DNA from 2 places in the Pseudarthrobacter sp. MM222 genome. Region 2 is predicted to be linked to the other one. Evidence: riboswitches for the same ligand, from Rfam matches in the RefSeq annotation. Region 2 holds a riboswitch; the other holds the start of a gene.
The links. Region 2 has a riboswitch for cyclic di-AMP ahead of OM977_RS10945 (hypothetical protein). Riboswitches for the same ligand answer to the same signal wherever they lie in the genome.
Positions count from the first base shown of each region.

Region 1: it holds a riboswitch for cyclic di-AMP, as region 2 does, so the genes downstream of both, OM977_RS03660 (NlpC/P60 family protein) here and OM977_RS10945 (hypothetical protein) in region 2, are expected to answer to the same signal.

Region 1 is NZ_OX352321.1:763,058-777,900, forward strand. Features, by position in the region: gene OM977_RS03655 (M23 family metallopeptidase) at 1-784, shown strand, start outside; cyclic di-AMP (ydaO/yuaA leader) riboswitch at 920-1,088, shown strand; gene OM977_RS03660 (NlpC/P60 family protein) at 1,397-2,149, shown strand; gene OM977_RS03665 (HNH endonuclease) at 2,397-2,897, shown strand; gene mobA (molybdenum cofactor guanylyltransferase) at 2,971-3,666, shown strand; gene OM977_RS03675 (DUF6457 domain-containing protein) at 3,650-3,937, shown strand; gene OM977_RS03680 (molybdopterin molybdotransferase MoeA) at 3,934-5,391, shown strand; gene fdhD (formate dehydrogenase accessory sulfurtransferase FdhD) at 5,482-6,351, shown strand; gene OM977_RS03690 (alpha-mannosidase) at 6,446-9,469, shown strand; gene OM977_RS03695 (hypothetical protein) at 9,721-10,464, opposite strand; gene OM977_RS03700 (hypothetical protein) at 10,510-11,241, opposite strand; gene OM977_RS03705 (hypothetical protein) at 11,238-11,996, opposite strand; gene OM977_RS03710 (ABC-F family ATP-binding cassette domain-containing protein) at 12,255-13,955, shown strand; gene OM977_RS03715 (ABC transporter ATP-binding protein) at 13,952-14,843, shown strand, end outside.
Region 2 is NZ_OX352321.1:2,403,088-2,417,930, reverse strand. Features, by position in the region: partial or broken gene OM977_RS10965 (HNH endonuclease) at 1-43, opposite strand, end outside; partial or broken gene OM977_RS10960 (hypothetical protein) at 327-407, shown strand; gene OM977_RS10955 (DNA alkylation repair protein) at 584-1,240, shown strand; gene OM977_RS10950 (hypothetical protein) at 1,251-1,511, opposite strand; cyclic di-AMP (ydaO/yuaA leader) riboswitch at 1,693-1,877, shown strand; gene OM977_RS10945 (hypothetical protein) at 1,886-2,647, shown strand; gene OM977_RS10940 (YnfA family protein) at 2,798-3,136, opposite strand; gene OM977_RS10935 (APC family permease) at 3,157-4,422, opposite strand; gene OM977_RS10930 (dihydrofolate reductase family protein) at 4,426-4,983, opposite strand; gene OM977_RS10925 (serine hydrolase) at 5,239-6,285, shown strand; gene OM977_RS10920 (DUF1918 domain-containing protein) at 6,395-6,586, shown strand; gene OM977_RS10915 (DUF5129 domain-containing protein) at 6,606-8,066, opposite strand; gene OM977_RS10910 (DedA family protein) at 8,203-8,871, shown strand; gene OM977_RS10905 (GlsB/YeaQ/YmgE family stress response membrane protein) at 9,009-9,275, opposite strand; gene OM977_RS10900 (hypothetical protein) at 9,375-9,503, opposite strand; gene OM977_RS10895 (hypothetical protein) at 9,674-9,841, opposite strand; gene OM977_RS10890 (Hsp20/alpha crystallin family protein) at 9,861-10,406, opposite strand; gene OM977_RS10885 (endonuclease/exonuclease/phosphatase family protein) at 10,555-11,244, opposite strand; gene OM977_RS10880 (DUF427 domain-containing protein) at 11,418-11,702, shown strand; gene OM977_RS10875 (carbohydrate-binding domain-containing protein) at 11,770-13,335, opposite strand; gene OM977_RS10870 (polyphosphate polymerase domain-containing protein) at 13,466-14,248, opposite strand; gene OM977_RS10865 (DUF4956 domain-containing protein) at 14,245-14,843, opposite strand, start outside.

The sequences.
Region 1 (14,843 bases), 1.6 Mb from region 2:
GACCGGCCCCGCTCCGGAGCCGCGTGCGGCAGTCGCCGTTCTGGCAGACCGCCCGCGTGATGCGCACCGCGACGAACGCCGCGGCCGCCGGAGCCCGTTCCGCCAGGTAACGGACTTTGCCGCCGCCAGTGGTGTGGGGCAGCGTGCCGGCATCGCCCTTGCTGCGACCGGCCTGGTCTTGACGGTTACAGTTCCCGCTACCGGCCCGGTGATGGCCACCGACACCGGCTCAGGTACCGTCGCCGCCGCCTCGCAACCAGACGTTACGGCCGCTTCCGCCGCAAAGATCGACTTCAGCCGCACCGCCGTGACCACCAAGGGTGACCCCGACGGAAAACTCAAGCAGCTGCTGAGCGCCCAGTCAGTGGGCAGCATCACCCGCGCCGCCTCCTCCGGGAGCCTCGGCGCACCCATGGAGAAGATGGTGACGGCTTCGCCGTTCGGCTACCGGGTCAGTCCCATCACCGGCGGCTCCGGCGAGTTCCACCGGGGCCAGGATTACGCCGCGCAATGCGGAACGGCTGTCCACGCGGCTGCCAGCGGAACCGTCACGTTCACCGGCTGGCACCCCTTCGGCGGCGGCAACCGCGTAGTAATTGACCACGGCAACGGCCTGGAGACCACGTACAACCACTTGTCTTCATCGAGCGTGAAGGTTGGCCAGCAGGTCTCCCGCGGCGATGTTGTGGCGATGAGCGGCACCACCGGAGCATCCACGGGCTGCCACCTGCACTTTGAAGTGATGGTTAACGGCGACGTCGTTGACCCGACCGGCTGGCTCTAATAGCCGATGGATGACTCTCGCATTCTTTTGACACGCCGTGATCTGAATGTGACATTGCGTCCCAAGTCCTGTATCGTTTGAGGTACGCCAACTTCTCCGAAGTTGGCGCTCTTGAGTGGATTGCCTAACTCTGCCACCGCTCAAGGTCCTATCGCATGACATCGTCTGGCAGGGGCGGGGGAACCAATTTTGGTCTTCGCAAGAAGACCTTGGGGTTAAGTCGCAAAGCTTCCCAGAAGCAGCGCGGCCGGGTGACTCCCATCCGAATCCGACAGCTCACCTCGTAGGCATTGGGAGAGGCTACTTTCGTGTCTTCACGCCACAATGCTGCGCGTCACCGCGCTGGCGCGGCTCTTTCGAGCCCGCTGAAATCCAGGACCCTGGTTGCCCTTGCCGGCGCCCGGAATGGATTTCACTTCGCCGACTCGAGCTCTGCTGAGTCCGGCCCGCAGGCCACGCACCTGCACGCAGTCTCCGCTTTTGGCGCGTCTTCGCAGTACACCCTTCGCTAAGTAACCCATTTCGGGGCGATCCGGCGTACCCCCAAGATGCCGGAGCGTCCTTACTCCGCGCCTAAAAGCGCGGTCCAAGGATCACGAAAGAGAGAACTTAATGACTACTCGTGCAAACTCTGCACGGCACCGCGCCGAGGTCACCAAGACCAACTCGCTTGCTGTCATTGCCAAGGCTGTCGGCGACAACGCTGGCACGATGGGCCGCCAGGCTGCGGTCGTCGCGGCCGCTTCAGGCCTCGTACTGACCAGCGGTATCGCAGCCAACGCTGCCGAGACCAACGTTCAGCGCGAATCCACCTCCGCATCGGCCTTCGAAGTCCAGTCCGGCACCCCGGCAACGATTTCGGCCGCCTCCACCATTGCGATCTCCTACGAGAAGCCGGCCGTTTCCACCTCACCGGCTCCGGTCGTCGAGGCTGCGAAGCCGGTCCTCAAGGTTCAGGACTCAAAGGCCGGCAACACCGGCACCGAGGCTGCCGCCGGCGCCTCGGCCACCACGCAGGGACTCTCCGTCGCCAGCGGCAGCGGCGCAGCGATCGCTGCCGCCGCCTACGCCCAGATCGGTGTGTCGCAGGACTGCACCCGTCTGGCCTCAAACGCCCTGGCCGCCGCAGGCATCAACTTCCACGGCTGGCCGGCCGGCTATCTGTCCCTCGGCCGCACCGTGAGCGCCGCTGAGGCTCGCCCGGGCGACCTCGCGTACTACAAGAACGGTGGCGTCGGCATGGCCCACATCGCCGTTTACGTCGGCAACGGCATGGCTGTCCACGGCGGCTGGAACGGCGGAACCACCGCACTGTACAGCGCCAACGTCGGTTCCGGCCCGGTCTTCATCCGCGTCGGCGGCTAAATCGCCATTGGCTGAAATCGGCCACCACCGGTCTCCAGCACTCAGAGAGGACCTCCGCCTAGTGGCGGGGGTCCTCTTTGCTGTTGCGGCCGCCGCCGCCCAGCAGACACGCACGGCGTCGCGGGACAAAAATTCGGTGATCCGGCCCTTGGGTGTTTACTCTTGTGGTGTCGATCCATAGCCCGACCATGCAGAGGGCAGCCGGCCCTCGTGCCCCTGGCGGGTGCGGCCGTGAAGAGGTATGCGGATGCGCACTCTCGTTCTGAATGCTGGATATGAACCGCTCGCGGTAGTCACCTTCCGCCGGGCGCTCGTCCTTGTGCTTACCGGAAAGGCCAGTGTGGTGGCCGAAGGCGACGACCCGGTCGTCGGGCCACAAGACATATTGGGCCGGCCGTCGGTGATTCTGCTTCACCGCTACATCCGGCCCCGGTATAACACCATCACGGCGGTCAGCCGGCGGGGTGTGCTTCGCCGGGACGGGCAGCGCTGCGCGTACTGCGGCAAGGCAGCCCACACCATCGACCATGTCCAGCCCAAGTCCAGGGGCGGCGCCGATTCTTGGGAGAACCTGGTGGCCGCCTGCCTGCGGTGCAACAACGCCAAGGGCGACCACACGCCCGCCGAGATGGGATGGAAGCTTGGCTTCACGCCGGGACCGCCTAAAGGCACCGTCTGGCAGATCAAGGAACTGGAGAAGCCGGCGCCGGACTGGGATCCGTTCCTGCTGCCGGAGTCCGCAGCCTGAGGAGACCGCCAATTTCCGGGACGACCCTGCGGCACTGGACCGGACCGGTCCAGTGCCGCGCTAGGCTGGGCCGGTGGAATTCGATGCTGTCATCCTGGCCGGCGGGCGGTCCTCGCGTTTGGGCGGCTCGCCCAAGTCCCGTTTGGTGTCCGGCGGACGGACCCTCCTTGACCACTCACTGCTGGCCGCGCATGGGGCCGGCACGATCGTCGTCGTCGGACCGGACCCCGGCCCCCTCCCGGCGGGCGTGCTGACGTGCCGGGAAGAACCGCCCTTCGCGGGCCCGGCCGCAGCCATCGCCGCCGGACTCGCCGCCCTGGCGGACCACCATATGGCGGCTGGCGCGGAGCTGCCGGTGCCGGCGTTGACGCTCGTGCTGGCCTGCGACATGCCCCGGGTCATGGCCGCGGTCAGCGCCATGCGCGAGGCGCTGGCGGCTGGGCTGGAGGGCGACGGCGTTCTGGCCGTCTCAGCGGACGGGCGCCGGCAGCCCCTCGCCGGTTTCTATGGCACAGCCGCGCTACAACGCTCTGTTGCGGAAGCTGCGCGGCGGGGCGCGCTGGCGAACGCCTCCGTGTTCGCCCTTCTTGCTAGTCTTGACGTGCGGGGACTTCGCGTTCCCCCCGGTTCCACGGATGACGTGGACACTTGGGACGATGCCGCCGCGCTGGGAGTGTCCGGCCGCGCTCCGGGCCAGGAACCGGACGAAGGGCCCGCAGCTCCGCGACTGAACCCGACTTTGGAGGAAAACGGTGAAGAGCCAGGATGAAACGCTGGAAGACTGGTGCCGCGCCCTGCTCCAGGCCCTCGAACTGGAGGACGTTGAAATCGACGTCAACGAGGTCCTGGCCCTAGCCGGAGTGGCCGCACACTCCGTAGTCCGCCCCGCGGCCCCGCTGACCACTTTCATCGCCGGCTTCGCCGCCGGCCTGGCCTCGGGATCCGGGCAGGCTCCGGATGCCGTCTCGATGCAGGCCGCAATCGGCGTTGCCCGGAAACTGGCCCAGGACTACGCGTCCACCGAAGCCTCCGGGGCATGACGCCTGAGCCCCCTGCCGACGGTGCGGCCGCCGCCGGAGAGCACTCCGCGCCCGGTGGCAACCAAGCGGCAGCAGGGGAGGAAGAGGGCGCCAGCGGGTCGCGGGAGCCGCACCCCCACCTGGCCCACACCTGGCAGGAGGCCCGGCAGCTGGCCTTCGATTGCGCCGCACCCATTCCCGCTGCGCCGGTGCCGCTCAGGAACGCCCTGCGGCGGATCCTCGCTGCCGACGTCGAAGCGCTCCAGGACATCCCGCACTACGCGTCGTCGGCAATGGACGGCTGGGCCGTCAACGGCAGCGGACCGTGGATCCTGGCCGAACCCGGCCAGCGGCTGGCACCGCACCAGGCGAGCCCGATCGTCACCGGAGGCCTGATCCCGCCCGGGGCCAAGGCCGTGCTCCGCAGCGAGAGCGGCCTCATCTCGCCGGATGAGGACGGCCTGCCGGCGCTGAAGACCAGCGGTGCCGCCAAACCCGGCGAACCGCGGAACGGCGAGCACATCCGCAAAGCCGGCGAGGAGGCTTCCGCCGGCGAGCTGCTGGTCAAGGCCGGCACCGCGCTCAACCCGGCCCATCTGGCCTTGGCGGCCCTGGCCGGCCACGACACGTTGTCCGTCCTGGGCAAGGCCGTAGTGCGGCTCGTGCTTACCGGCTCCGAGGTTGTTCCGGCAGGAATCCCGCAACCGGGAGAGGTCCGTGACACCTTCGGGCCGCAGCTCGCCGGTGTGGTTGAGATGCTCGGCGGGATCTGCAGCGGCGAGGTCAAGATCGGCGACAGCTACGACGAATGGCTCTCCGCCCTCGAGGACCAGGAGCCGGCTGTTCCGGACGCCCTGTCCGCAGAGGACGCCGGAGTCGAGAACCTGCCGGCCGACGTCGTCATCACCACCGGCGGCACCGGCCGCTCCGGCACCGACCACCTGCGGCGCGCCGTGGCCGAACTCGGCGGGCGGCTGCTGATCGACGGCATCGCGATGCGGCCGGGCCACCCCGCCGTGCTGGCCGAACTGCCCGACGGCCGCTTCATCATCGGCCTGCCCGGTAATCCGCTGGCGGCGATGATGGCGCTGTCGACCCTGGCGGGACCGCTTCTGGCCGCCCTAGGTCACGGGACAATGCCACCCGTGGTGGAGGTTCCGTGCGGTTCGACCATCGAGCCTGACCCGGGCCGGACCAGGTTGATGCCCTTTCGGCTCCTCTACGGGATGGCATCGCCGGCCCAACACACCGGACCGGGCATGATGCGGGGGCTGGCAGCAGCCGACGGCGTGCTGGTCGTACCGCCACATGGCGTCCAGCTGGGGGAGCTGGTCCCCGCCTTCGCCCTGCCGTGGGGCCCGCCGATCCCGGAACCGGGCGCCACCGCGGCGCAGGCCAAGACAACGCCGAAGCGCACCGTCCGGAAGCCGGCCGGTACCGGCGGCCCCGTTGACTGGAGCGCCCTGTTTGACTGACGTCCGGCGCATGGAACCGGCCTGTAGGCCTGCGCTGGCCACCCCGGCGGGCGCAAGGGAAAATGATTGCATGTTGCAAAGGAGTTTCTGATGGGTCGCGTGACGCAGCGCCGCAAGGTGCACAGGTTTGTTCTGGACGGCTCACCGCAGGCACTTGAGTTCCCGGTCCGGCACCGCGAGGACGTTCTCGCCGTGGAGGAACCTCTGGAGATCCGGCTCGGCCAGCTCTCCTACTCCGTCACCATGCGGACGCCCGGAAACGACTTCGACCTGGTTGCGGGCTTCCTGGTCTCCGAGGGGGTGATCTGGAGCCCCGACCAGCTTGTCTCCCTCCGGTTCTGCGCCGGGGAGGATGAAAACGGCATCCAGACCTTCAACGTCGTGGAGGCGCAGCTGCGGCCCGACGTGGCGCGGCCTGACACCGGACGGAACGTCTACACCTCCAGTTCCTGCGGCATCTGCGGCACGGATTCCATCGAGGCCGTGCACAAGTCCTCGCACTTCAGCCCCGCGGCTGACCCGCTCACCGTCCCGGTGGGGGTCCTCGCGTCCCTGCCCGACGCGCTCCGTAAAGCCCAGGCCGTGTTCGACGTCACCGGCGGCGTCCACGCCGCCGGGCTGTTCCGGATTGCCGATGACGGCTCCGCGGAGCTGCTGTGCCTGCGCGAGGACGTGGGCCGGCACAACGCCGTAGACAAGGTCGTCGGCTGGGCGCTCCGGGAGGGGCTGCTGCCCCTCAGCGGAACCGTCCTCCAGGTCTCCGGCAGGGCCTCCTTTGAACTCGTCCAGAAGGCGTCGCTGGCCGGCATCCCCGTCCTCGCGGCCGTCAGCGCACCCTCCAGCCTCGCCGTCGAACTTGCCGAGGCCAGCGGAATGACGCTCGCCGGGTTCAGCCGCGGCACCACCCTGAATGTGTACGCCGGCCGCGACCGGATCTCCCTGCCGGCGCCCGTGGCTTAGGACCGCCTTGGCTGAATGCCCGCGCGCGAAGTAAGTTTTAGCCATCGATTGGATTCAATCGGGCTATATTCATTCCGGCGCTAAGAGGAACACATTGCACGACGACCGCCGTCTCACGGAAGTCCGGCTGGACCGCTTTCTGCGCGAACGCATAGTCCCCGCGGTTTACCCACGCAGTATTCCGCTCGCGTTGAGCAGCTGGGAGGTCCCCGATGAACCTGTCCCGGTTCTGGAGGCCCTCCGGCAGGACTTCGCCCCGCAGGAACACGGCGCGGCCTGGGGCCGGCCCTGGAGCACCACCTGGCTGCGGCTGCAGGGCGAAGTGCCGGTCTCGTGGGGAACCCAACCGGACACCGCAGTCGAAATCGTCGTGGACCTGGGGTTCAGCGCCGACCTTCCGGGATTCCAGTGCGAAGGCATCGCCTGGCGGCCCGACGGGACCATCATCAAGGCGATCTCCCCGCGGAACCAGTACATCCCGCTGAAGCTCCTCGGCAGCGGAATGTCCGTTGACTTCTACGTCGAGGCCGCGGCGAACCCGGACCTATCGCAGGGCTGGACCTTCGCGGCCACCCCCTACGGTGACAAGGCGACGTCGGGCAACGAGCCGAAATACCGGCTGGGTCAGATCTTCATTGCCGAACTCAACCAGACAGTCTGGGAGCTGCAGCAGGACATCTGGACCCTCGGCGGGCTCATGCACGAACTGCCGATGGAACTGCCGCGCCGGCACGAAATCCTGCGGGCGCTGGAGCGCATGCTGGACCTGATGGATCCCGACGACGTCCCGGGAACCGCCGCGGCCGGACGCGCCGCGCTGGCCGACGTCCTGGCCCAGCCGGCCTACGCCTCGGCGCACCGGCTGCTCGCCACCGGACATGCGCACATCGACTCCGCCTGGCTGTGGCCGGTGCGGGAGACCATCCGCAAATGCGCCCGGACGTTCTCCAACGTGGTCGCGCTCATGGACGAGGATCCCGAGTTCGTATTTTCCTGCTCCTCGGCCCAGCAGCTGGCCTGGATCAAGGAATACTACCCGGAGCTGTTGGGGCGCATCCGGGAGAAGGTCAAGTCCGGCCAGTTCGTTCCCGTGGGCGGTATGTGGGTTGAGTCCGACACCAACATGCCAGGCGGGGAGGCCATGGCCCGCCAATTCCTGGAAGGCAAGAGCTTCTTCCGGGACGAGTTCGGCGTGGAATGCGAGGAAGCGTGGCTTCCCGACTCCTTCGGCTACTCCGGAGCCCTCCCGCAGATCGTCAAGGCCGCCGGCAGCAAATGGTTCCTGACCCAGAAGATCTCCTGGAACCAGGTCAACCGGATGCCCCACCACACCTTCAACTGGGAGGGAATCGACGGCACCCGGCTGTTCACCCACTTCCCGCCGGTGGACAGCTACAGCTCCGAGCTCAGTGGCCGCGAACTGGCCCACGCCGAACGGAACTACCGCGACCACGGCCGCGGCACCATGTCACTGGTCCCGTTCGGCTACGGCGACGGCGGCGGCGGACCCACGCGGGAGATGCTGGCGGCCGCGCGCCGCACGGCGGACCTGGAAGGATCCCCCAGGGTGCAGCTCGGCTCGGCGGCCAGCTTCTTCGCCCGGGCCCAGACCGAGTACGAGTCCCTCCCCGTCTGGGTCGGGGAAATGTACCTGGAACTTCACCGCGGAACCTACACGAGCCAGGCCAACACCAAACTCGGCAACCGGCGCAGCGAACACCTGCTGCGCGAGGCGGAACTCTGGTGTGCTACCGCCGCGGTCCGCGGCGGCTACAACTACCCGGCGGCGGAGCTCAAACGCCTCTGGCGGCTGGTCCTGCTGCAGCAATTCCATGACATCCTTCCGGGCAGCGCCATTGCCTGGGTCCATCAGGACGCCGAACGCAACTACGCCGCCGTCGGAAAGCAGCTCGAGGCGATCATCGCCGGCGCGGCCACGGCACTGCTCGGCACGGGCGGACAGGACTTCCTGCTCAACGCGGCGCCGCACGAGCGGCACGGCGTGCCTGCCCTGGCGGCAGCCGAACCGGTCCGCGCGGAGCAGCCCGTAAATGTGACCGAAGTCGAGGGCGGCTACATCCTGGACAACGGCGTGATCCGGGCCGTGATCAACCCCGACGGGCTGCTGGCGTCCCTGATGGACTACGCCAGCGGGCGGGAGGCCATCGCGCCGGGGCAGTTCGGGAACCTCCTGGAACTCCACCGGGATACGCCCAACGAATGGGACGCCTGGGACATCGATGCCTTCTACCGCCGCAACGCCGTCGCACTTACCGCGGCCCGATCGGTGACCCTGGAACGCGGTGGCTGGGACGCCGTTGTGGTGGTGGAGCGGGTGGCCGGGTCCTCCCCGGTGACGCAGCGGATTTCGCTGGGCGCTGGCGCCGATTCCCTGTCGATTACGACCGTGGTGGACTGGCAGGAACGGGAGAAGCTGCTTAAGCTCGGCTTTGCCCTTGACGTCCGGGCCGACCGGTCGGCCGCCGAGACCCAGTTCGGGCATGTATTCCGCGACACCCACCTGAACACCTCGTGGCAGGCGGCCAAGTTTGAGATTTGCGCGCACCGCTGGATCCACGTTGCCGAGCCCGGCTACGGCGTCGCGATTTCGAACGCCGCCACCTACGGCCACGACGTCACCCGGGATGTCCGGGCGGACGACGGCGGGACCACCACTACGGTGCGTCTGTCGCTGCTGCGGGCGCCGAAGTTCCCGGATCCCGGCGCGGACCGCGGCCGGCACGAACTGGCGGTGACGATCAGGCCCGGTGCCAGCATCGCCGACGCCGTCGAGGAGGGCTACCGCACTAACCTTGCACCAAGGATCGTCAAGGGTGGCCACGGCGTCGAACCGTTGTTCACGGTGTTCAACCAGGGCCTCGTCATCGAGGCGGTCAAGCTCGCAGAGGACGGTTCGGGCGACGTGATCGTGCGCCTGTACGAATCCCTGGGGGAGCGGTCCACCGGGCTCCTGACAGCCAATTTCGAGGTCACGAGCGTCCACACGGTGGACCTGCTGGAGCGGCCGGTGGACGCCCCCGGCGTGACCGCGGGACGGGATTCAGCCGAGCTGGTGCTCCGGCCCTTCCAGCTGGTGACCTTGCGTTTTGTGCGCTGAGGGTTGCGGCTGAGCGGCCGTCCGGATGGCAAGTTTGCGTCCCGTCCGGGAGGCGGCCGGGCGGCCTTCCGCTCGCCAAAGGGGCCGTTAAACAGGCTGAGTGGGAGCGGTCCGATTGGACCGCTACCACTCATCCCCCCAATGGCGCTCGGACGACTGGCTCCGCCCCGCACGGCTGACTTCCGTACACGAGGCGATCGTCGCTTTCACACATTCATGATTCTCTCACGGTCTAATGATTTTGTGAATGCCTATTCGGACTTCTTGCGAATTGTTGCGCCAGTGGTCCCGCGTGGCTGCGCAATCAGCCCGGCGAACCAGAACAGCGCGAGGCCCAGCACGTAGCCGAGGCCCGCCGAATAGTTGGCCAGATGTTGTCCGAGCGCCCATGCTGGCGGGGCGAAAGACGCCGGAACGCTGAGCACCACGGCGACGGCGCCGAGGAGGGTGGCGACTGCGCCGGCTCGAATCAGCGGCGGCAGCTGGCTTCGGATGGCGTCCAGCAGCGGGGGCATCAGGATGACCGAGACAAAGGCCGGATAAGTGCGGCCCGCTGCGGCGTAGAACGGCGCCAGCACGGCGTTCCGGCCGCCGCTGTCGCGGAGGTCCAGCAGGCCCGAAGAGGAGCCCTGCGTGTCCATCAGGATAAAGATCGCCGCAACGGCCAGGCAGCTGACCCCCAGGGCCCAGCGGCCCGGTCTGCCGGCCATGAGACGGTAGCCCCGCGTGGCTCCCAGTCCCTTGGTGATCCGGAGGCCTACCAGCAACACCGCGGCGAACACCAGGTACCGCAATATCAGGTGGGTGATGTTCCAGCCACCGAGGGCGCGGTCAATTGCTTCGTAGGGTCCGGAGACGGCGAGCAGGCTGCACAAGGTTGCCAGCAGCAGGATGCCGAAAACGGTTCTGTTTCGTCCCCGCACGGCGTCCGGAACCCGGAGCAGAAGAACTGCGCAGCACACAACGAAGGTGCCCCATTCAAGGACGGCCATCATCCCCGGCTCCTCCACCTGGTTCGCCTGCTCAGCTCACGGTAGCTATCACGTGAGGCTAGTCTGCTTCTTCGGCGCCCGCTTGGCCACTATCTTCCCCACCCAGATCAGGGCAAGGCCGACAGCGAAGCAGAGAATCGCGGAGTAGTTCACCACAAAGCGAATGAATCCCAGCGCCGGCGGGATCAACGGGGACAGCAGGCTCAGGGTGACGGCAACCGACCCCACGGCAAGGAGACCCGCACTGAACCGCACCAGGAGCGGCAGCTTGCCGGCGGCCGTCCGAAGCATGGCCGGCAGCAGCGTCAGCATCACGTACGCGGGGTAGAGGCGTCCGGCTGCCCCGTAATATTCCACCAGCGCTTGGTGGCGGTCGTCCTTGATGGAGACCGCGGCCAGTCCGGCGGAGGATCCGTGGGTATCCATCATCAGGAAAACCACCAGCACGGCCGCCGAGGCCGCCGCCAACACGGCGATTCCCGCCCGTCCGGTAATCAGCCGCAGGGCGTCGTCCGCACCGAAGCCGCGCGCAAGCCGAAGCCCAAGGGCAAGAATGGCGCCGAAGATGATGAAACGCAGGATGAGGTTGGCCACGTTGGTGCCGCCCAGGACCTGGTCGATGGCGAGGTACGGCGCTTCGATGCTCAGCAGGGTCGCCACTGTCATGAACGCGAAGATGAAGAACAGCGATCTGTTCTCACCCCGCAGTGCGCTGGGGATGCGGGCGAGCGCCACGATGCCGCAGACCGCCAGTGTGACCCATTGCAGTAAGGCAATCATCCGAGGTTCTCCCAAATCTTTTCTGTCTGTGCGTGCTCCTGCTCCTGGCGGCGGAGGGTCTTTCCAAGCGTTTGCAGGCGTTCTCCAGCCAGCGCCGTGAGTTCGCCATCCGTGAGCGCGTCCAGCGCTGACTGCTTCGCCCCGGGAGTCCAACCCGCTTCTTCCTCGGTGATCAAGCCGGTTGCGACGAGTCCGCCGGTGAATCCTACGCCTGCCGCGCGGGCAGTGGCGACGGCCAGTTCCGGGGCGAGCCGGTTCGCGGTCAACTGCGCAGAATAGTTCTGGGGTGCAACACCGGTGGCGGCTGACACCCGGTGCCGCAGCTCGCCGTCGTCGATCGCGTCAACCCAGTTCCTGACCGAGGTTGCGTGCGGGGCTGCGCTGAGGGCGGGCGGGGTGGCTTGTCCGTCCGCGGCGCCTGCTTCCCCGGCACCTCCGTGCGCGGGGGAGGAGCGCTCGATGACGGCGCGCAGCAGGTCCATCGTGGCAATCTGGCTGACGAGCTCGGCGGCGGTGGGAGGCTGCGGTTCGCCCGCAAGTTCCGCGTAGTTCGCAAAGGAGCCCAACGCCGCCAAGGGACTGAGCCGCAAGGCCCGGCTGATGCTCACAAGGGTAGTTTCCGCCACTTTGCCGCGCACCAGTTGCTGGGCAAGGGTGGTCCGCTTGATGCCGGAGATCCTGCAGATATCCGCGGTGCTTGCCGACGGCGCAACACCATGAAGCCAGAGTTGAAACGCTTTGGCTGGTAAAGGCATCTACGGCTTCCTGCGGAGTCGGTCGGATGGGGGGCAAAGGTAGTGCGCTGGCGCAGGGGATCTTGCGGAGCGGATTTTACGGGAGGACCTGATTCAACTATGCTAAATGGTCGAACCCGCTGGTCCGTACACCCCCCAAGTCCGGACCAGCGGGTTCTTTCATGCCTGGCGGAATTCAGCCGCGGGAGCCGGCGTTTATTGCCGTTAGGGGATGTCCCCTGCAGAGCCCGGTTTGGGCCGCGGTGAGAGGATGTACTAATGACTGCAACCCTTGTTGCCAAAGACCTTTCCGGTGGTCACGACCACCGCACCCTCTTCTCAAAACTTTCCCTCACCGTCGCGCCGGGCGACGTCGTCGGCGTCGTGGGCGCCAACGGGGCGGGTAAATCAACCCTGCTCCGGCTGCTGGCCGGCGTCGACGCGCCCCAGGAGGGCACCGTCAGCCTGGCCCCCGCGGACGCCTTCGTGGGCTGGCTGCCGCAGGAACACGAACGAGTCGCCGGCGAGACTGTGGGCGGGTACATTGCCCGCCGTACCGGCTGCGCCCAGGCCACCCTGGAAATGGAGTCCACCGCGGAGGCCCTCGGCTCGGGCGCCCCGGGGTCCGACGACGCCTACTCCCTGGCCTTCGACCGCTGGATGGCGTCCGGCGCCGCCGACCTTGAAGACCGCATCCCGCCGGTTCTCGCCGACCTCGGCCTCGATGTGGGACCGGACGCCGGGATGACCGGGCTCTCGGGCGGCCAGGCCGCCCGGGTGGCGTTGGCTGCCCTGCTGCTGAGCCGCTTCGATATCGTCCTCCTGGACGAACCCACTAACGACCTGGACCTGGACGGCCTCGCCAAACTCGAAGCCTTCGTGCAGGGCCTGCGCGGCGGCGTGGTCCTGGTCTCCCACGACCGCGAATTCCTTGCCCGCTGCGTGACCACCATCGTGGAGCTGGACCTGGCCCAAAACTCCGTGGCGGTCTACGACGGCGGGTATGAGGCGTACCTGGAGGAACGGGCCGTCGCCCGCCGGCACGCCCGGGAACGCTTCGAGGAGTACGCAAACACCAAGGCGGACCTCGTCTCGCGGGCCCGGACCCAGCGCGAATGGAGCTCCCAGGGCGTCCGGAACGCCATGAAGAAAAACCCGGACAACGACAAGATCCGGCGTGCGGCCAGCACCGAGTCCTCGGAGAAGCAGGGCCAGAAGGTCCGGCAGATGGAATCCCGTATCGCCCGGCTCGAAGAAGTCGAAGAGCCCCGCAAGGAGTGGCAGCTGCAGTTCAGCATCGGCCAGGCCCCGCGGTCCAGCGCCGTCGTGTCGACGCTGCGCGACGCCGTCGCGCGGCAGGGCGACTTCACCCTGGGACCGGTGAACCTGCAGCTGAACGCGGCTGAACGCATCGGCATCACAGGTCCCAACGGGGCCGGCAAATCCACCCTGCTCCGGCTCCTGCTCGGCGTTCAGCGGCCCGATTCCGGGGAGGCCTCCATGGGCGCCTCGGTGGCCGTGGGCGAGATCGACCAGGCCCGCGGGCTGCTGGCCGGTGCGCTGACACTCGGCGGTGCCGTCGAAGCCGTGCTGACGGACCTGACGCCGGCCGAAGTCCGCACCCTGCTGGCCAAGTTCGGACTCAAGGCCGACCACACCTCCCGCCCGGTCGACTCGCTCTCGCCGGGGGAACGCACCCGTGCCGCCCTGGCGCTGCTGCAGGCGCGCGGCGTGAACCTGCTGGTCCCCGACGAACCCACCAACCACCTTGACCTGCCCGCGATCGAACAGCTCGAGGACGCCCTCGACAGCTACGACGGCGCGCTGCTGCTGGTCACCCACGACCGCCGGCTGCTGGAAAACGTGCGCCTTGACGGGCGCTGGCACGTGGACAACGGCGTCGTCACCGAGCTTCTGGGGCACACCGCGCCCGGACTCCTTGGCGGACGCGCTACCGCCCGGAAAGGCAATAACCCATGAGCATGGACCGGGTGGCCTGGAGCTCCCTTTACAACATCACGCGCGCCTCGAGTGGCTCCAAGCCGTTCTCGAAGGAAACGCTCAAGCGTGTGTTCAGCTTTGCCCGTCCGCACAAGGCCAAGCTGATCGCCTTCGTGCTGCTGTCGATTGTGATGGCCGTCCTGGCCGTGGCCACCCCGGTTCTCGCCGGCCAGGTGGTCGATGCGATCATCGCCCGCGCGGACACCGGAACCGTGGTCTGGCTCGCGGTACTGATCGCGATCGTGGCGGTCGCGGAAGCCGGGCTGGGGCTGGTGACGCGCTGGCTCTCCTCCACCATCGGCGAGGGCGTGATCGTGGACCTGCGCACCAAGGTCTTCGACCACGTCCAGAAGATGCCGATTGCTTTCTTCACCCGCACCCGCACCGGAGCCCTGGTCAGCCGGCTGAACAACGACGTCATCGGTGCGCAGTCGGCGTTTGCCGGCACCCTGTCCGGCGTCGTCAGCAACGTGGTGGCGCTCGCCCTGACGCTGGTGGTGATGCTCGGCAAGTCCTGGCTCGTCACCGTGCTCGCGATGATCCTGCTGCCGATCTTCCTGATCCCGGCCCGCCGGATGGGGTCCAAGCTGGCGGACCTGCGGCGCGAAGCCGCGGAGCACAACGCCGCCATGGGCACCCAAATGACGGAGCGGTTCTCCGCCCCCGGCGCCACCCTGGTCAAGCTCTTCGGCCGCCCGGACGAGGAATCCCGCGAATTCGCCGTCCGCGCCGGCCGCGTCCGGGATATCGGTGTGCGCACCGCCATGCTGCAATTCACGTTCGTGACCGCCCTGACGCTTGTCTCCGCCCTGGCGCTCGCACTGGTCTACGGCCTCGGCGGCTGGCTTGCCCTGGGCGGGCAGCTGG
Region 2 (14,843 bases):
ACTCTCCTGACCGATGCACTTCGGGTTCCCGATTTGCGTCCATGAACCAAGTCTTCTACGGGGGTCTGACAGTAATGATGAAATTGGTTGTGTTGCGGTGTGACTCGGCCTACGACTGGCGCCCTGCGAGGGGTTTCTCTTCAAAATGATCTGTCTGCCGCAGCACAGCTGCAGTAAACGCGGCGGCCAGGTGCACATGACCTCATAGGAGCCTGTTCGAGAAGTCCCATTACTGTCTGGTCTGCCCACCCGGCCGGCGTGCCCTTCATGTTCCACCGCTACGGTGGGCGACAAACCCCGAATGGATCAGCACGGAATCCAAATTCGCGGCCCTGGTCGGCGTTGCCCCGATCCCGGCATCCTCGGAAAAGACCACCCGGCACCGACTCAGCCGCGGCGGTGACCGCCAGCATTGACACCAATAGGAGCATCAATAAGAGACGGACAACAAAGAGGGCGGGACTGCCCCGGCCGCCCAACAAGGAGGGCCGCCGGCAATCACTGGTAGATGCCGCCAACCCCGTCCGCAGCAGCCGAAACGAACAAGCACTAATGCGGAAGACGAATGCGAAAGAATGGACGCATGAGCGACGCCGGCGACCTTATTGATGCATCGCTTCAACGCGAGGGGTCATGGCTTCGGGCCGAGGACCTGCAATCGCGCTGGGGGAGCGGACTCGGGTATTACGGCGCTTCGGTCGGCGCGGTGCGCGGAACGGTCCGCGACGCCTTGCGCCGCCACCGGGACCTGACGCATGACGACATTACTTCGCTGAGTTCCGAACTGTGGTCGGTACCGGTCTTCGAGCGACGGTTGTCGGCTGTTGTGCTTCTTCAGTCCAAGGTCAGGCTGCTGGATAACGCGGATCTGACCCGGATTGAAGGCTTCCTAAGAACTGCGCAAAGGCGCGAGCTGTCCGATCCCTTGGCCGTCGACGTCGTCGGTCCGCTGGTTTCGGGGTTGGACCTGCCGGGCAGGGTTCGGGCAGACAGTGTGCTCGACCGCTGGGCACGGGAACCGGACATCTGGCTGCGCCGCGCCGCCCTGCTGTCGCCGCTCCGTGCGCTCCGGGCTGGCGGGGGAGACTGGCCCGCGTTTGTCCGCCATGCCAAGCTGGCGCTTGCCCACCCCTCGGACCCCGACGCCGGGACCGACCCCGTCCGGGAGGCGGTCGCCGTCGTGCTGGCGGACGTTGCCGTACATCGACCGGAGCTGGAGTTCACGGCCGACGCGACGTGATGGAAGTCCGCTATGCCTTAGCGCTGGTCCGTCGTTCCACCACCGCGTACGCCTTGCCGTCCAAAAACTGCCAGTCGCTGACAACCATGAAACCGAGGGCATCGGTGCGGTCGTTCAGCATCTGGACGTCGAAACCTCCGTCGCGGGGCTCGGCGTCCCACGTGGAGATGCGGACGGTGCCGCCCTCGAGGATCAGCAACTCTGTGTTGACGTCAAAATCCTCCTGAGGCTGGTCGCTCAGCTGGCAGATGGCAACACAGTGGCTGGTCATTTTTCGAGCCTCCGCTTCAAGGAATGCTGATGGCTTAATCCTATGTCGGCGCCCGTGATCCCCATGGACGACTGTGGACCGGGGCCGGACTCCGCCCGTTACCTCGATGTGACTTTTCGTAATCATCCCGTTACCTTTGATAGGTGCCTGTTGTCTCCGATACGGGCGCTCCCCTGCCGATTGCCTAACTCTGCCGCGGCCCGGGGACAAATCGCATCGACGTCCGGCAGAGACGGGGAAACCACTTTTTGACCGGCGGATATGCCGGTCTTGGGGTGAAGCCGCACGGCCCGCCACGCGGGCTACTCTGCGGCCGGGTGCCTCCCATCCGAATCCGACAGCTCACCTCGCAGGCATTGGGAGAGGCTACAACCATGACTTCAAGCAACACTTTCGCGCGCCATCGCAGCGCCGGTTCCACCAGCCGACTTTCGGCAATTTCCTCCGCTTTTGCGGGCAACGCAGGCACCATCGGCCGCCAGGCCGCAGTGATTGCCGCCGCGTCCGGCCTGGTACTTAGCAGCGCCATGGCGGCAAATGCGGCTGAAGCCCCCATCAAGCGCGACTCCGCACCGGCGTCCATCGACGTCAAGGACCAGCTCTCAGCTCCGGTCAGTGCGGATTCCACCGTTCAGGTCAAGTTCGAGCGTCCGGCCGTGGTGTCCACCCCGGCGCCCGTCGTCGAACAGCCCAAGCCCGTTGCGGCTGTGCCTGCCATCGCCCCGCAGGTTGCTGCCGCCCCGAAGGCAACAGTCACGGTCCAGGCGGCCGCCCCCGCCGCTGCCCCCGCCCCCGCAGCTGCTCCGGCAGCCGGCGGCGCAAACGCCACCCTGCTTTCGGCCGCCTACGGCCAGGTCGGGATCACCCAGGACTGCACCGCGATGGTTGAAAAGGCCCTCGGAGCAGCCGGCATCCCGGTTGGCAACATCGGCCCGGCCGCTTTCCTGAAGTACGGCAAGGTTGTTGCGACTCCCCAGCCGGGCGACATCATCGTTCAGTCCGGCCACGTAGCCATTTACGCGGGCAACGGACAGGCCGTCAGCGGCGGAATGAACGGCATTAACGCAACTATGGCGCACCCGCTCTCCTGGCTGACTGCCACGGGCGGCGTAACCTTCGTCCGCGTCGGAGCCTAACGCGCCGGAGTTTCAAGACCTGAAGTCTGACGCGGAGCCTCGGGACCGCAGTTAGCCCTCGGTCCAACCCGCGGCAAAAAGGCCGGTGATCAGTTGCCTTGGGGGCAACGGATCACCGGCCTTTGCCGTTCCCGCCGGCCGAAAATGTGCCTAGCCGGCGTTTCGCGGGGAAAACATAATGACCGCCACGCCCGCCAGGCAGATGGCCGATCCGGCAATGTCCCAGCGGTCGGGCCGGAACCCGTCGAAAACCATCCCCCAGGCCAGGGACCCCGCCACGAACACGCCTCCATAGGCGGCAAGGATCCGGCCGAAGTGCGCGTCCGGCTGGAGCGTCGCGGCGAAGCCGTAGAGCCCCAGTGCCAGGACTCCGAGTCCGGCCCACCACCAGTCCTTGCCCTCCCGCACCGCCTGCCACACCAGCCAGGCGCCACCGATTTCCGCGGCGGCGGCCAGGACGAACAGGAGCACGGTTTTCGCGATAATCACCCACCAATCATCGCAGGGTGTCAGGAAGTCCGGGCAGTCCACAGACGCAAGCGCAGCACGCGGTACACGACGCCGGCGGCGAACATCAGCAGCCCCGCGACTACGGACTCCACGGGCAGCGTGACTACCAGGACGGCGCACGCCACGGCGCCGGTGAGCTGCAGGGCCCTGGGGTAGCGGCGGTTGTCGCCGGTCTGCGTGTACGCGGCAGCGTTGGCCACGAGGTAGTAGATCAGGACGCCAAAGGACGAAAATCCGATGGCGCCGCGCAGGTCAGCCACGCTGATGATTCCGCAGATGACCGCGGCCAGCACCAGCTCGGCCCGGTGCGGGACTTTGAAGCGTGGATGGACGGCGCCCAGCCAACGGGGCAGGTCGTTCCCGCGTGCCATGGCAAGGCTGGTCCGGCCCAGGCCGGCTATCAGGGCCAGCAAGGCGCCCAGCGCTGCCAAGGCGGCCCCCATCCGGACAACCGGGGCGGCCCAGTCCCACGATCCGGCGGTAACGGCGGCGGCAAGCGGTGCCGGTGTCTGGGCGATCGTGTCCGCGCCGAGCACGGCCAGGATACTGATGGCGATGGCTGCGTAGACGGCGACGGCGATGCCCAACGCCGTCACGATGGCGCGCGGGATGGCCTTGCCGGGGTTGATCACTTCCTCACCCATCGTGGCAATGCGGGCATATCCGGCGAAGGCGAAGAAGAGCAGGCCCGCCGACTGCAGGATGCCATACCAGCCGTGGGCGAGGACGCCGCCGTCGAGCAGCTTCAAAGGGTCAGCCGCACCGGGGGCCCAGCAGGCGGCGACAACAATGGCCAGGACCACCAGTACGGCGGCGACGATGACCCGGGTCAGGCCCGCGGTGCGGGTCACGCCACGGTAATTCACGGCCGCCAACAGGACGACGGCGGCAATCGCCACCGGCCGCTCCCAGCCGGCCGGCGCCGCGTAGGCGGCGAAGGTCAGCGCCATCGCCGCGCTGCTCGCCGTCTTGCCGATCACAAAGCCCCAACCGGCCAGGAACCCGGGCCACGGGCCAAGCCGCTCGCGCCCGTAGACATACGTCCCGCCCGACGTCGGATATTCCGCAGCGAGCTGGGCGGAAGCCGTCGCGTTACAGAACGCGACGGCGGCGGCCAGTACCAGCCCGATGAGCAACCCCGATCCTGCAGCCTGGGCCGCGGGGGTAAAGGCTGCGAACACGCCGGCGCCGATCATCGAACCGAGGCCGATGAGGACCGCGTCAAGGGTCGTCAGCCTGCGGGCCAGCCGGGGGTGGGAGCTCAACGCTCACGCCTCGTAACGGAGCAGCACGACACCATTTCCGAACGCACGGGTCTCGGCCAGGCGAAGCTGGGCGGTGGCGTCGGTGGGCTGGAACAGGGGCTTCCCGCGGCCAATCAGCACAGGATGGACGTAGATCCGGTACTCATCGATCAGGCCTAGGTTCCGGAAGGTCGCGGCGAGGTCGGCGCCGCCGAGGGCAAGGTCCCCGCCCGGCTGCGCCTTCAGCGCCTGCACCTCTTCGACGACGACGTCCCGCACCACCGTGGTGTTCCAGCCTGCCGATTCCAGCGACCGGGAGTACACAATCTTCGGCATGTCCCGCCAGATGCCGGCGAATTCGACCATCGTTGGGGGGCTCGTGGGGTCACTGTCGGCCGTCGGCCAGTAGTCGGCCATGAGCTCGTAGGTGACCCGGCCATCCAAAAACGCCCCCATCCTCCGGAGCTCGTCATTGAAGTGCGCGTGGAGCTCTTCGTCCACCAGATGCCAACTCAGGTCCTGATCGGGCCCTTCAAAAAACCCGTCCAGGGACACCTGCATCATCAGGATGATTTTCCGCACCGGGACACCTCCTTCTCTACGGAGAAAGCGTACGCCGTTGTCCTCCCGGAGGGGATTTACCCCAGGCCGCGCCACCGCCTAGGCTTGCGCTCGCGTCCAGGCTGGGCAACAATTCAGGAGATCTAAAGTCCAGTGCAGCTTTTACTTCGGAGGGACCGCATGCCTGCGAACGTACGTCTGGCGCCAGCCATTATGCGGTGCGTTCCCGCCATCCGACACAGTCCGATGCGCCGGGACTAAGATCCTGTGGAAACGATGGACCCGCGCCCGCAACTCCGTTCCGGCCGCCGCAGACGGGGCGGCGATAGTCGGGGTAAGGGGCTGTTCGGCAGGCGCCGCGCTCAAGTCCTGACCGCGGCCGCGGCAGCGCTGACCCTGCTGTCCGGGACCGCAGTCTACGTCGCCATCCAGGCCGGTCCGCCGGCCGATGCGGTAGCACCGCCGGAATCGTCAATCTCTGGGACCCAGGCCGCACCGGGCATGGCCGGCACCGGAACCACTGGGGGCGCCACTGCATCAGCGTCCTCTCCCGCCTCGGCTTCGCCGGTATCGCCGACCGCGGTACCGCCCACTGCAACGCCTTCCACCGCCGGACCGGACGGTGGGGCGGCGGTTTTCAGCCCTGCCTTCGATGCTCCGATCAACGCCATCATCAACGCCAACAGCCGGTACGACGTGGGAGTGGCCCTCATTGATGTGAAGGACGGCGTAGTCCACGAATACGGCGACAACACCAAATTCGTAGCAGCCAGCACTGCCAAGATCCTGGCCGCGTCGGCCTACTACCATTTGGTGGAAACCGGCAAGGCTTCGCTGAGCACCCGGATGGGTTCGTCGACGGCGGCGGTCCAGATCCGGCAGATGGTCCAGCAGAGCAACAACGATTCGTGGGCACTGATCCTACGGGCCGTCGGACATCAGGGTTTGACGGCATATGCGGCGTCTCTGGGCATTAGTTATGACCGCACCGTGAATCTCCTTACCCCGGCCGAAACCGCTACCACACTGTCTTTGCTGTACTCCGGCCAGCTGCTCAACCCGGAAAATACAGCGCAGCTGCTCTCCTATATGAAGCAAACGAATTACGAAACTCTCATCCCCGCCGCCGTCCCGGCCGGCATCGAGGTGTTCCACAAGTACGGCCTGCTGTCCGGTAACCTGCACGATGCCAGCGTTCTGGTCAAGGGCGACAGGGCCTATGTTTTCGTGGTCTATACCCTCGGCAAGAACGGGTCGGATATGCCTGCCCGCACCAGCATCATCCATCAGCTGACGCAAGCCGTGGCCGAAGGACTGTTCTGAGGGGCCTCGCACGGCGTTGAGGCCGCACGTCCTGGGATGTCCGGCAAAACGGGATGCCCGTTCCGCGATGAAGCGGAGAATCGTACGCTGGAGAAGGGAGGTGATTGGAATGAAAGCAGTTCAGGGAGACCGCATCATCATCCGGGGCCACACCGTGGAGTCCGCGGACCGGCACGGCGAGATCCTCGAAGTCAGGGGTGCCGATGGGGCGCCGCCGTACCATGTCAGGTTCGACGACGGCCACGAGACAATCCTGTTTCCCGGCGGCGACTTCGTCGTCGAAAGCAGCCAGAAGGGCTAACACCCCCTTCGCCCCAGCCCTAGAAGTTCGAGGAGCTGCCGGAGCCGGAAAAGCTTCCGCCGCTGCTTCCGTAACCGGTGGTGGTGCTGCTGCTGCCGCCGCGGGCACTGCTGACGGTGCTCACGCCTGTGTCAAAGCCTGAGTTGAAGGTGGGCACCGAGAAGAAGTAGTAGGACGGGTAGACCGTGCCGAGGATGCTGGGCTCGTAGCTGCGGCCGTAGCTGGCTTTCGGGCCGGCCTGGACAGTCTCCATTTCCTTGCGCATCAACCCGGCCTCCTTCTCGTTCCTGGCGAAGCCGTCGATGACGGTGTCGGCGTGGTTCTTCAGGAGCTCGGAGAGGTGCGTGCGGGCGTTCCGCAGCCGGTCGAGTGCCGTCTCGGGAGTGACGGCGCCCTCGGCGAGTTCCGAGGTCCATCGTTCCAGCTCCCGGTCACTCTCCTCGCGGAACGACCGGAGGGCCATAGCCGTCGCGGAGCCGCCCTCGGCATGGCGCTGGCTGAGCATCGGCTCAAGGGCGGCGAGGTCGTTTCGGAACGGTGCCAGCTGCCGGTCCCAGGCCGGCGCCCACGACGATCCGCGGTTGAGCAGTGCGTTGGTGTCGGCAATGACGTCGTCCAGGGCGTCGAGTTCGGCTGCGGTGTCGGCGTAACTCTGGACGAGTTTCAGGTTGGGCCGGCGGCTCAGGTCCTTGGCCGTCAGCGCGTGCACCTGGTTGGAGAGCCCGGTGGCGGTGTTGTACTTCGAGAGGAAGCTGCGGTGCTTCTCGAGGACGGTGCTGCCGTAGCGTGATGATTCGGGGATGGTGCTGGCGTTGAGTTCGGTGATTGGCAGGTCCATGCTGACACTCGCGTAGCTGGCGTCCCCGCGGGCGAGCTCCTTTCGGCTGCTGGCCCGGGTCCGCCACCGGACGATCAGCCAGGTTGCGGCGCCCGCCACGGCCGCGATCGCCGTCGTCCACGCCGTCACAACGAACGCGGTGGACCGGTACCACGGCTGGTTGATCAGCTCGGCGCCGCGCCTGATACCTGCGATGGTGCCGTCGGTCCACTGGGCGTCACGGAACAGATCCTTGGATGCGTTCTGGATGTCGTCGCGCTGTTCCAGACTGACCTTGCGGTCCTCGCCCATGTAGGTCCCCACGTGCCGTCCCACCGGGTCCAGCGCAAAGATGAAGAGCCCGTCCGCCCACTTCTGCCCGTCGGCGCTGATCCAGTCGGCGTGCTCGGCACGGGCGAAGCGGAGCACTTCCTCATTGAGGTTGTCCGAGGCCGTTCCGTTGTAGGTGTAGACGGCCACCTTGGTGGGCTGATGGAAGTCGATGGCACGGACCGCAGGAAGGAGCGCGGTGCGGTCCAGCACCCCGGCCCGGTCCTCCACCACGACGTCGGCCGGCGGGACGGCGAGTGCGGCCGGAGCTGGGCCCGCCAGCCCGACCAGGACCAGGACCAGGCCGCCAAGGAGTTTCCGAATGATGCCCATTTGCTGAGCGTAATGCTTGCCGAAGACGCCGTCGACGGCACCTGGGCGCAAGCCGGGGTTGCAGGTCGGCTAGGCTGGCCCCAACGCCGTCCGGCTCAAGGAAAGGGCGTAGCCGAGTGTTCGAGAATTCATCCTGATGGCGGCCGCTGTGGGGGCGGCCAGCCCTGTGGACGACCTCACCGGGATCGTTGGTTTTGCCGCCCGCGCGGTCGACTCGCTGGGGGAGTGGGGCGTGGGCCTGTTCACGCTGGCCGAGACGGTGTTCCCGCCCATTCCGAGCGAGGTCATATTGCCGCTGGCGGGTTTTCTCGCCCGGCTGGGATCAATGAACCTCGTGCTGGTCCATTTCACCAGTACCTTGGGTGCCTACGCCGGCGCGCTGGTGCTCTATTGGCTCGGCGCCCGGCTGGGGCTGGAGCGCTCGATCCGTTGGCTCGCCAGGATGCCCTTCGTCGACCGGGAGGATTTCGAGAACGCGGCCGCATGGTTCAGGAAGCATGGCCGGTCCGCGGTCTTCTTCGGCCGCCTGCTCCCGGGCGTGCGGAGCCTCATTTCGCTGCCCGCCGGAGCCCAGCGAATGCACCTAGGCACGTTTAGCGTTTTCACCGTCGCGGGAAGCGGACTCTGGAACGGCTTGTTGATCGGGCTCGGAGCCCTGCTGGGCCCGCAGTACCGGCTGATCGATGAGTACGCGCGCTTCCTAAACTATGCCGTTTCCGCCGCCGTGGCCGCCGTTGTGGCCTGGGTGATCGTGCGAAGCATCCGACGCCGACGCAACCGGCCATCCGGGCGGGACGGGGAGTAGGACAGCGCGTAAGGGCGGCCCGCTACGAGGGAGCGGGCCGCATCCGTAAATGCTGGTTAAGGCCTGGACCGACGGGGCCCCGAATTCGGGCCGGGCAGTCCAGGGTTTCCCTGTCGGGTTCAGTAGGCCTCCAGCATCTACACCCTGCTTCTGCGGCCAGCGACGGCGCCGTAGATCAGCAGCACGATGATGGCGCCGAGGATGGCGAGGAGCCAGGTCCGCAGATCGAAGAATTCACCCAGGCCTCCGCCGAAGATCAGCGAGCCGATCCAGCCGCCCAGTATTGCGCCGACGACTCCCAGGACAAGCGTGATAACCCAGCCTCCGCCCTGCCTGCCGGGAAGGATGGCTTTAGCGATTGCTCCTGCGATAAGCCCGAGAAGGAGAAATCCGAGGATTCCCATGTCTGTACTTCCTTTCGGTCTGACGGTCGCGCAATTGCGGCCGTAACCATGAGTTTCTCAGTATGCTTACTGGCGTTCAAGACCCTACGGTTGACGCGGCTACGATTGCTCGTGATCCGTGGCAGATTCCTTTGCCGGGTGCGCTTCCTTTGCCGGGTGCCGGGCCTGTTCCAGGTGGTGTGCCAGCTTTTCCTCGGCCTCCGCACGCCGTTGCCCGACGATGCGCATTTGCTGAGTCGTCGGATTTTCGTGACGGAGCGAGTGACCGGGATGACGGGCCCGCGCCGGGCCCCCGGGGTTGCTGTGGGGCGGATGAGGATCGGTGTTTTCGCTCATAAACGAATCGTCCCACAGCCCGTGTGGGAGAAAAAGGGTCCATTTCGGCGGAACGGACGCTGCTACCGCGGGATTCGCCGGCCCCCGGAACGGTTCAGGATAAAGAGCAGAACGGCGATCACCAAAAGAACCGGCGCGATCCAGAGGAGAAACGAGACCGCCTGGATGGTGCCGCCGAGAAGGAGAGCCACGATGGCCAAAACGCCGACGACCCAGATCAATCGATTCATAACGTTCCTGTCCAGCTGCTCAGACGGACCCTGTCGGGGGTGCTGACGGTCCGCCGGGTTCCGGTGGGGTGGTGGCGGAGAAATGCCCGGGTGCCGTGGCTTCGCTGGTGGTGTCGGGGGTGCCCAAGCCCGCGGACCCTTGGCCGGCGGCCGAGGACGTGCGGCTCACGGGAACTTTTCGGCTGGGGTTTGCATCCTGTTCCGGAGTGGGAATGCGGACTTCCAGGACCCCGTCGGTGTACGACGCCTTGATGTCCTCCTCCCTCGTGCCCTGCGGCAGCTGAATATGGCGTGTGAACGCGCCATACTGGAATTCGGAGCGGTAGTTGTGCTTGCCCCTGTATTCGGTCCGTTCCTCACGTCTGGCCTCGATGGTGAGCGTGGTGCCCGAGACGGTGATATCGACGTCGCGGTCGGGGTCAATGCCGGGCAGTTCGGCCCGGACCACCATTGTTGAGCCGTCCTGGAACTCCTCGACGCGGAGCATGGCCCCGGTCTCGCCGTGCAGGAACCGGCGGAATGGCTCGGGCACATCGAAAGGGACGTGCCGCATGATGTCGCTCATGATTTCCTCCCGGTGATGATGCGATTCTGGCCGGCGGGGCGGGCCTTCGCGGCGCGGCCCAGCCGTTATCAGTACAAGCTACGCCTGAGGTCGGACATGCGAAAGGGAGATTCTTCGGGCGCCCCGGCGGGCCCGGGCCGGGAACGGATCAGTCGGCCGTCGGGGCGTCCTGACCGTACTCGGCCGAGATCAGGATAGGGAGGTGGTCGGAGGCGCCGCGGGGGAGTGTCTCGACACTTTCGATCACCAGGCCCTGGGACGTGGCGAAGTCGAAGTGTCCCTTGAAGACCTTGTACCGCGTGTAGGTCCGCCGGTCGCTGAGGGTCAGGTCATAACCGGCGTCCTTCATCTGGGCGGTGAGGTACTTGGTGAAGAACGGGTAGTTGAAGTCGCCCACCATGAGCGACATCAAGCCGCCGCCCATGCTGAGCAGTTCGGCGTGGGCGGCGTGGATCTGGTTGCGCCGGAGCGAATTGGACGCGGTCAGCGGGGCCGCATGGAACGACGCGATGACAAGATCGTGGTCCGTTTCCCTGTCGATCACGCGCGTGCCGATGAGGCGCTCATGCGCGGGTGACAGGACGCGGTCATGCATCGACTTCTTGAGGGCGAACGTCTTGGTTTCGTAGGCCGTGAACCGGCTCATGCGGTAGTAGATCGCCAGGCCCAGCCGGTTGCCCTTGGTGGCATCGGCCAGGTGCAGATCGCCGATGGTTTCGGGCAGATCGTCCGTGTCGCACTCCTGGAGGCATAAGGCGTCAATCTCAAAATCGCGGGCCAGATCAATCAGCTCACCACTGGCCTTGTGCTTGCGGAGGTTATAACTGATGACTCGAATCAGGAGAGCACCTCTTCGGAGGATAGTCGGGAAAAGCCTGTTTCCGAGTGTACCCAGTCCACGTCGGATCATGCTGGCGGAATCAATGCCGTCCGCGCGTCGTTGAGCCAGTAGCAGGCGGCCACGGCCGCCAGAGACAGGTAGTTCCCGGCAACCAGTACGGAGACCGAACCATGGCAAAGGCAATGTGGAACGGGGCGGTGATCGCCGAAAGCGAGGATACCGTCCTGGTGGAAGGCAACCACTACTTCCCGATCTCCTCCGTCAAGCGCGAATACCTCGAGGACAGCAGCCACCGCAGTGTCTGCGTCTGGAAGGGCGAGGCCAGTTATTACAGCCTGATGGTGGACGGCCAGCGGAACCGGGACGCGGCCTGGTTCTACGCGGAGCCGAAGTCCGACGCAGCCCAGATCAAGGACCATGTGGCCTTCTGGCGGGGCGTCCGCGTCGAAGCCTGAAGCACAGCGGCCGGCGAATCCGACGCCGGCCGCTGTGGTTTTGCGGTGTCGCTTCGGGGCTCCGTTTCTAGCGGCGGTCGCCGGGGCCCCGCGCCGCCGTGTATTCTCCGGCGGTAACGGTGCCCTGCTGCCGGGCGCCGTCCAGTGATCCTTCACCCACGCCCGCCATGACCTGCGCCGTTCCTCCGGTGTAGACGGTGTACTCCTCGCCGGCCGTTATGGCGGCGGAGGAGTACACGAGGGACGCCGCCTGCTTGGCCGTCACGAAGGTAGCCACTAGCTGCCCGCTGGAATCGGCCAGCTGGATGGTCGTCCCGGCCGGTACTGCCGTGCCAAAGGTGACCTGAACGCCGGACTGCGTCGACGACGTCGCGGGGGTCACCGCCATGCCCGCGCTGCCGGCCGCCGCCACGGTGCCTCCGCTGACGGCCAGCCCGCCGTTCACGTCCAGCGCGCCGTTGCCGTCATTGCTTGGTCCGTTGACGACGACGGTGCCGCCGCTGATGGTGGCGTTGCCGTTGGAGTCCAGGCCGTCGCCCTGGGAGTTGATGGTGACATCGCCGCCGCTGATGTCCACGGAATAGTCGCCGACGGTTTCACCGCCGCCCATGCCGCCGCCTTGACCGCCGGTCTGGCTGCCCGTTTGGGTGCTGGAGCTGCCGCCGGCGGCGTTGACGCCGTCGTCGTTGGCGGTGACGCTGACCGTGCCGCCGCTGACGGCGATGTGGGCCGATTCCAGGCCCTCTTCGGACTCTTCGACAGTGACGGTGCCACCGGCGACCGTGAGCTGGGTGACGGCTTTGACGCCGTCGTCCCCTGCCTTTACGGTCAGCGCTCCGCCGCTGACCAGCAGCCAGCCCCGGCCCTCGTCAGTGTCGTTGTCGGCCTTCACTCCGTCGCCGCCGGCGGTGACGGTGTAGGCGCCGTCCAGCAGCACCGTGTAGTCCTTGCCCCGGATGCCGTCGTCCGCGGCGTCCACGCTCACATTGCCGGCCGCGAGTACGAGGCCGTCCTTGGAGACGATGCCGTCGTTGTACCTGCCGCTGACCGTCAGTGCACCGGTGCCGGCGATGGTCAGGTCGGCCAGGGAATAGAGCGCCGCGTTGGGGGCATCGGTTCCCTGGTCCGCGTAGCTGGCGGCGTCCTCAATGGTGTTCGTGCTGCCCTCCTCGAGGTAGACGATGGCCTCGTTGGCGCTCTGGACGACGAACGGGGATCCGGTGGAACTGCTGAGTTCCACCCCGTCCAGGATGATGCGCACAACATCCTCCTCGCCGGCGGCAATGACCACCTGGCCGTCGGACAGGCTGCCGGAAAGCCGGTAGGTGCCGGCCGCGCTGATGGTGACGGTGCCGCCGTCGATCTTGACGGCGTCCGACGTCGACCCTGCGGCCACGGTGCTGGCACTGTCGGCGAGTGTCACGGCCACTTCCTCTGCCGCGTCCCAGCTGAGATCGTCGGAATCGAAGTGCGTGTCCTCTTCCACGGAGGCGACGGTCACGGCGGACTGGGCCCCCGTTCCGGCTGTGCCGGCCTGGCCGGTGGAGGAAGCCGTACCGGCCACCGAACAGCCGGTAAGCGAGACGGCCAGGGCGAGGGCTGCGACGGACATGTAGTTGCGGAACTTGTTCATGGGGGTCCTTGTCTGCTGAAGTGCGCGGTCTGTGAAGTGCGCGGGAAATGAAGGGGAGGTCGTTGAAGTGCGCGGGAAATGGTGGGGTGGTCGTGCGGGGTGCCAGGAGTGGCGGCGGGGAAGCGGCAGGTCAGGCGGCCGCTGCGGGGGTGAGGTGCAGGCTCCGCCGCAGCGTGCCGTGCCAACGGTTGGCCGGAAGTTCGGGGCGCAGGGCGGCCATGCCGGTGGCGAATTTGGAGATGCGGCTGGGCCTGACGCCGTTGGCCCAGAGATGTCGGTCCAGCGGTCCGGCCGTCGAGCCGGACTTTGTCTCGAGGACCAGCGCCCCGTCGAGGAGCCAGGAGCTCCCGCCCGGTCGCTGCCAGATGACCGCTTCGTCGAGGGTGGCGCGGCTGTCCGATGCGGGCAGGAACAGCGTGGTGCGCCGGTAACGGGTCTCAAGCACAGGTTCCAGCGGACCGGGCGGGACGTGCCCAATGGTTGCCGCGAGCGTTTCGTTGATGTAGCCGAGTCCCTCGGCGGTGATCCGGCTGCGGTCCCGCAGCCCGTACGGGATGCGGTCCTTGACGGTGGCTTCGCGGCTGCCTTCCGTTTTGACTTCCAGGAAGCTTACGGCGCTGTCGACGTAGGTCCGGGTGCGGATCTTGAAGCGCCGGCGCCTGCCCCTGGCGGCCAGCAGGTAGCTGTCCAGCTGGGGGGTGTCGAAGTACACGGAGTCGTAGTCGAAAGTGCGTTTTCCGTCCATCTCCAGGATCATCAGGTCCGCCTCGAACGCGGCCAACAGCTGTTGGCCCTGTTGGGCCGGGACAACGTATTTGCGGTCCACCCTGGTCTGCAGCGCAGCGGCGGCATTGAGTTCCTCGAGCCCGATCGGGGGCAGGTGCCGGAGGTTGCCCGCAATGCCGGCGCTCATGCCGCACCGGCTGTGGCGGGGGCAAGCTGGTGCCGCGGCAGTTCCTCGCGGGCCTCGGCGCTGGTGTGCAGGCCGGACATGAGGCCACCTGGTGCGCCGCCGGGGACATAGGCGTAGCGGACGTCGACGATTGTTTTGTCGTTGACCAGGTCGAGTTCCTGCACGGTGGCCGAGTGGACTGTCCCGTGCAGGACCTCCTCCAGGCGTGCGGTGAGTTCCGCGTCGCCGGCGATCGCGCGGTCCAGGATGACTGTCTGGTGGCGGTAGGCCGGCAGGACCCGCGGGTGGTCCCCCACGAACATCACCAGCAGGATCATTGCCATCAGGGACAGCGGCAGCCACACCGGTTCGATCCCCAGGCCGGAGATGAGTCCAAGGGCCAGGGCGGAGAAGTAGTAGGCCACTTCGTGCTGGGCCAGCTCGGTGGAGCGGAGCCGGATGATGGAGAGTACGCCGAAGAGTCCCAGGCCGAGCCCGATGCCGGCGGCCGAGCCGGAGAGGGCGGCGGCCACGGCCATCACGCCGACGTTCATGCCGAGGTAGGACACCACGAGATCGCGGCGGCGGTGCCGGCGCAGGTACAGGGCGAAGGTCA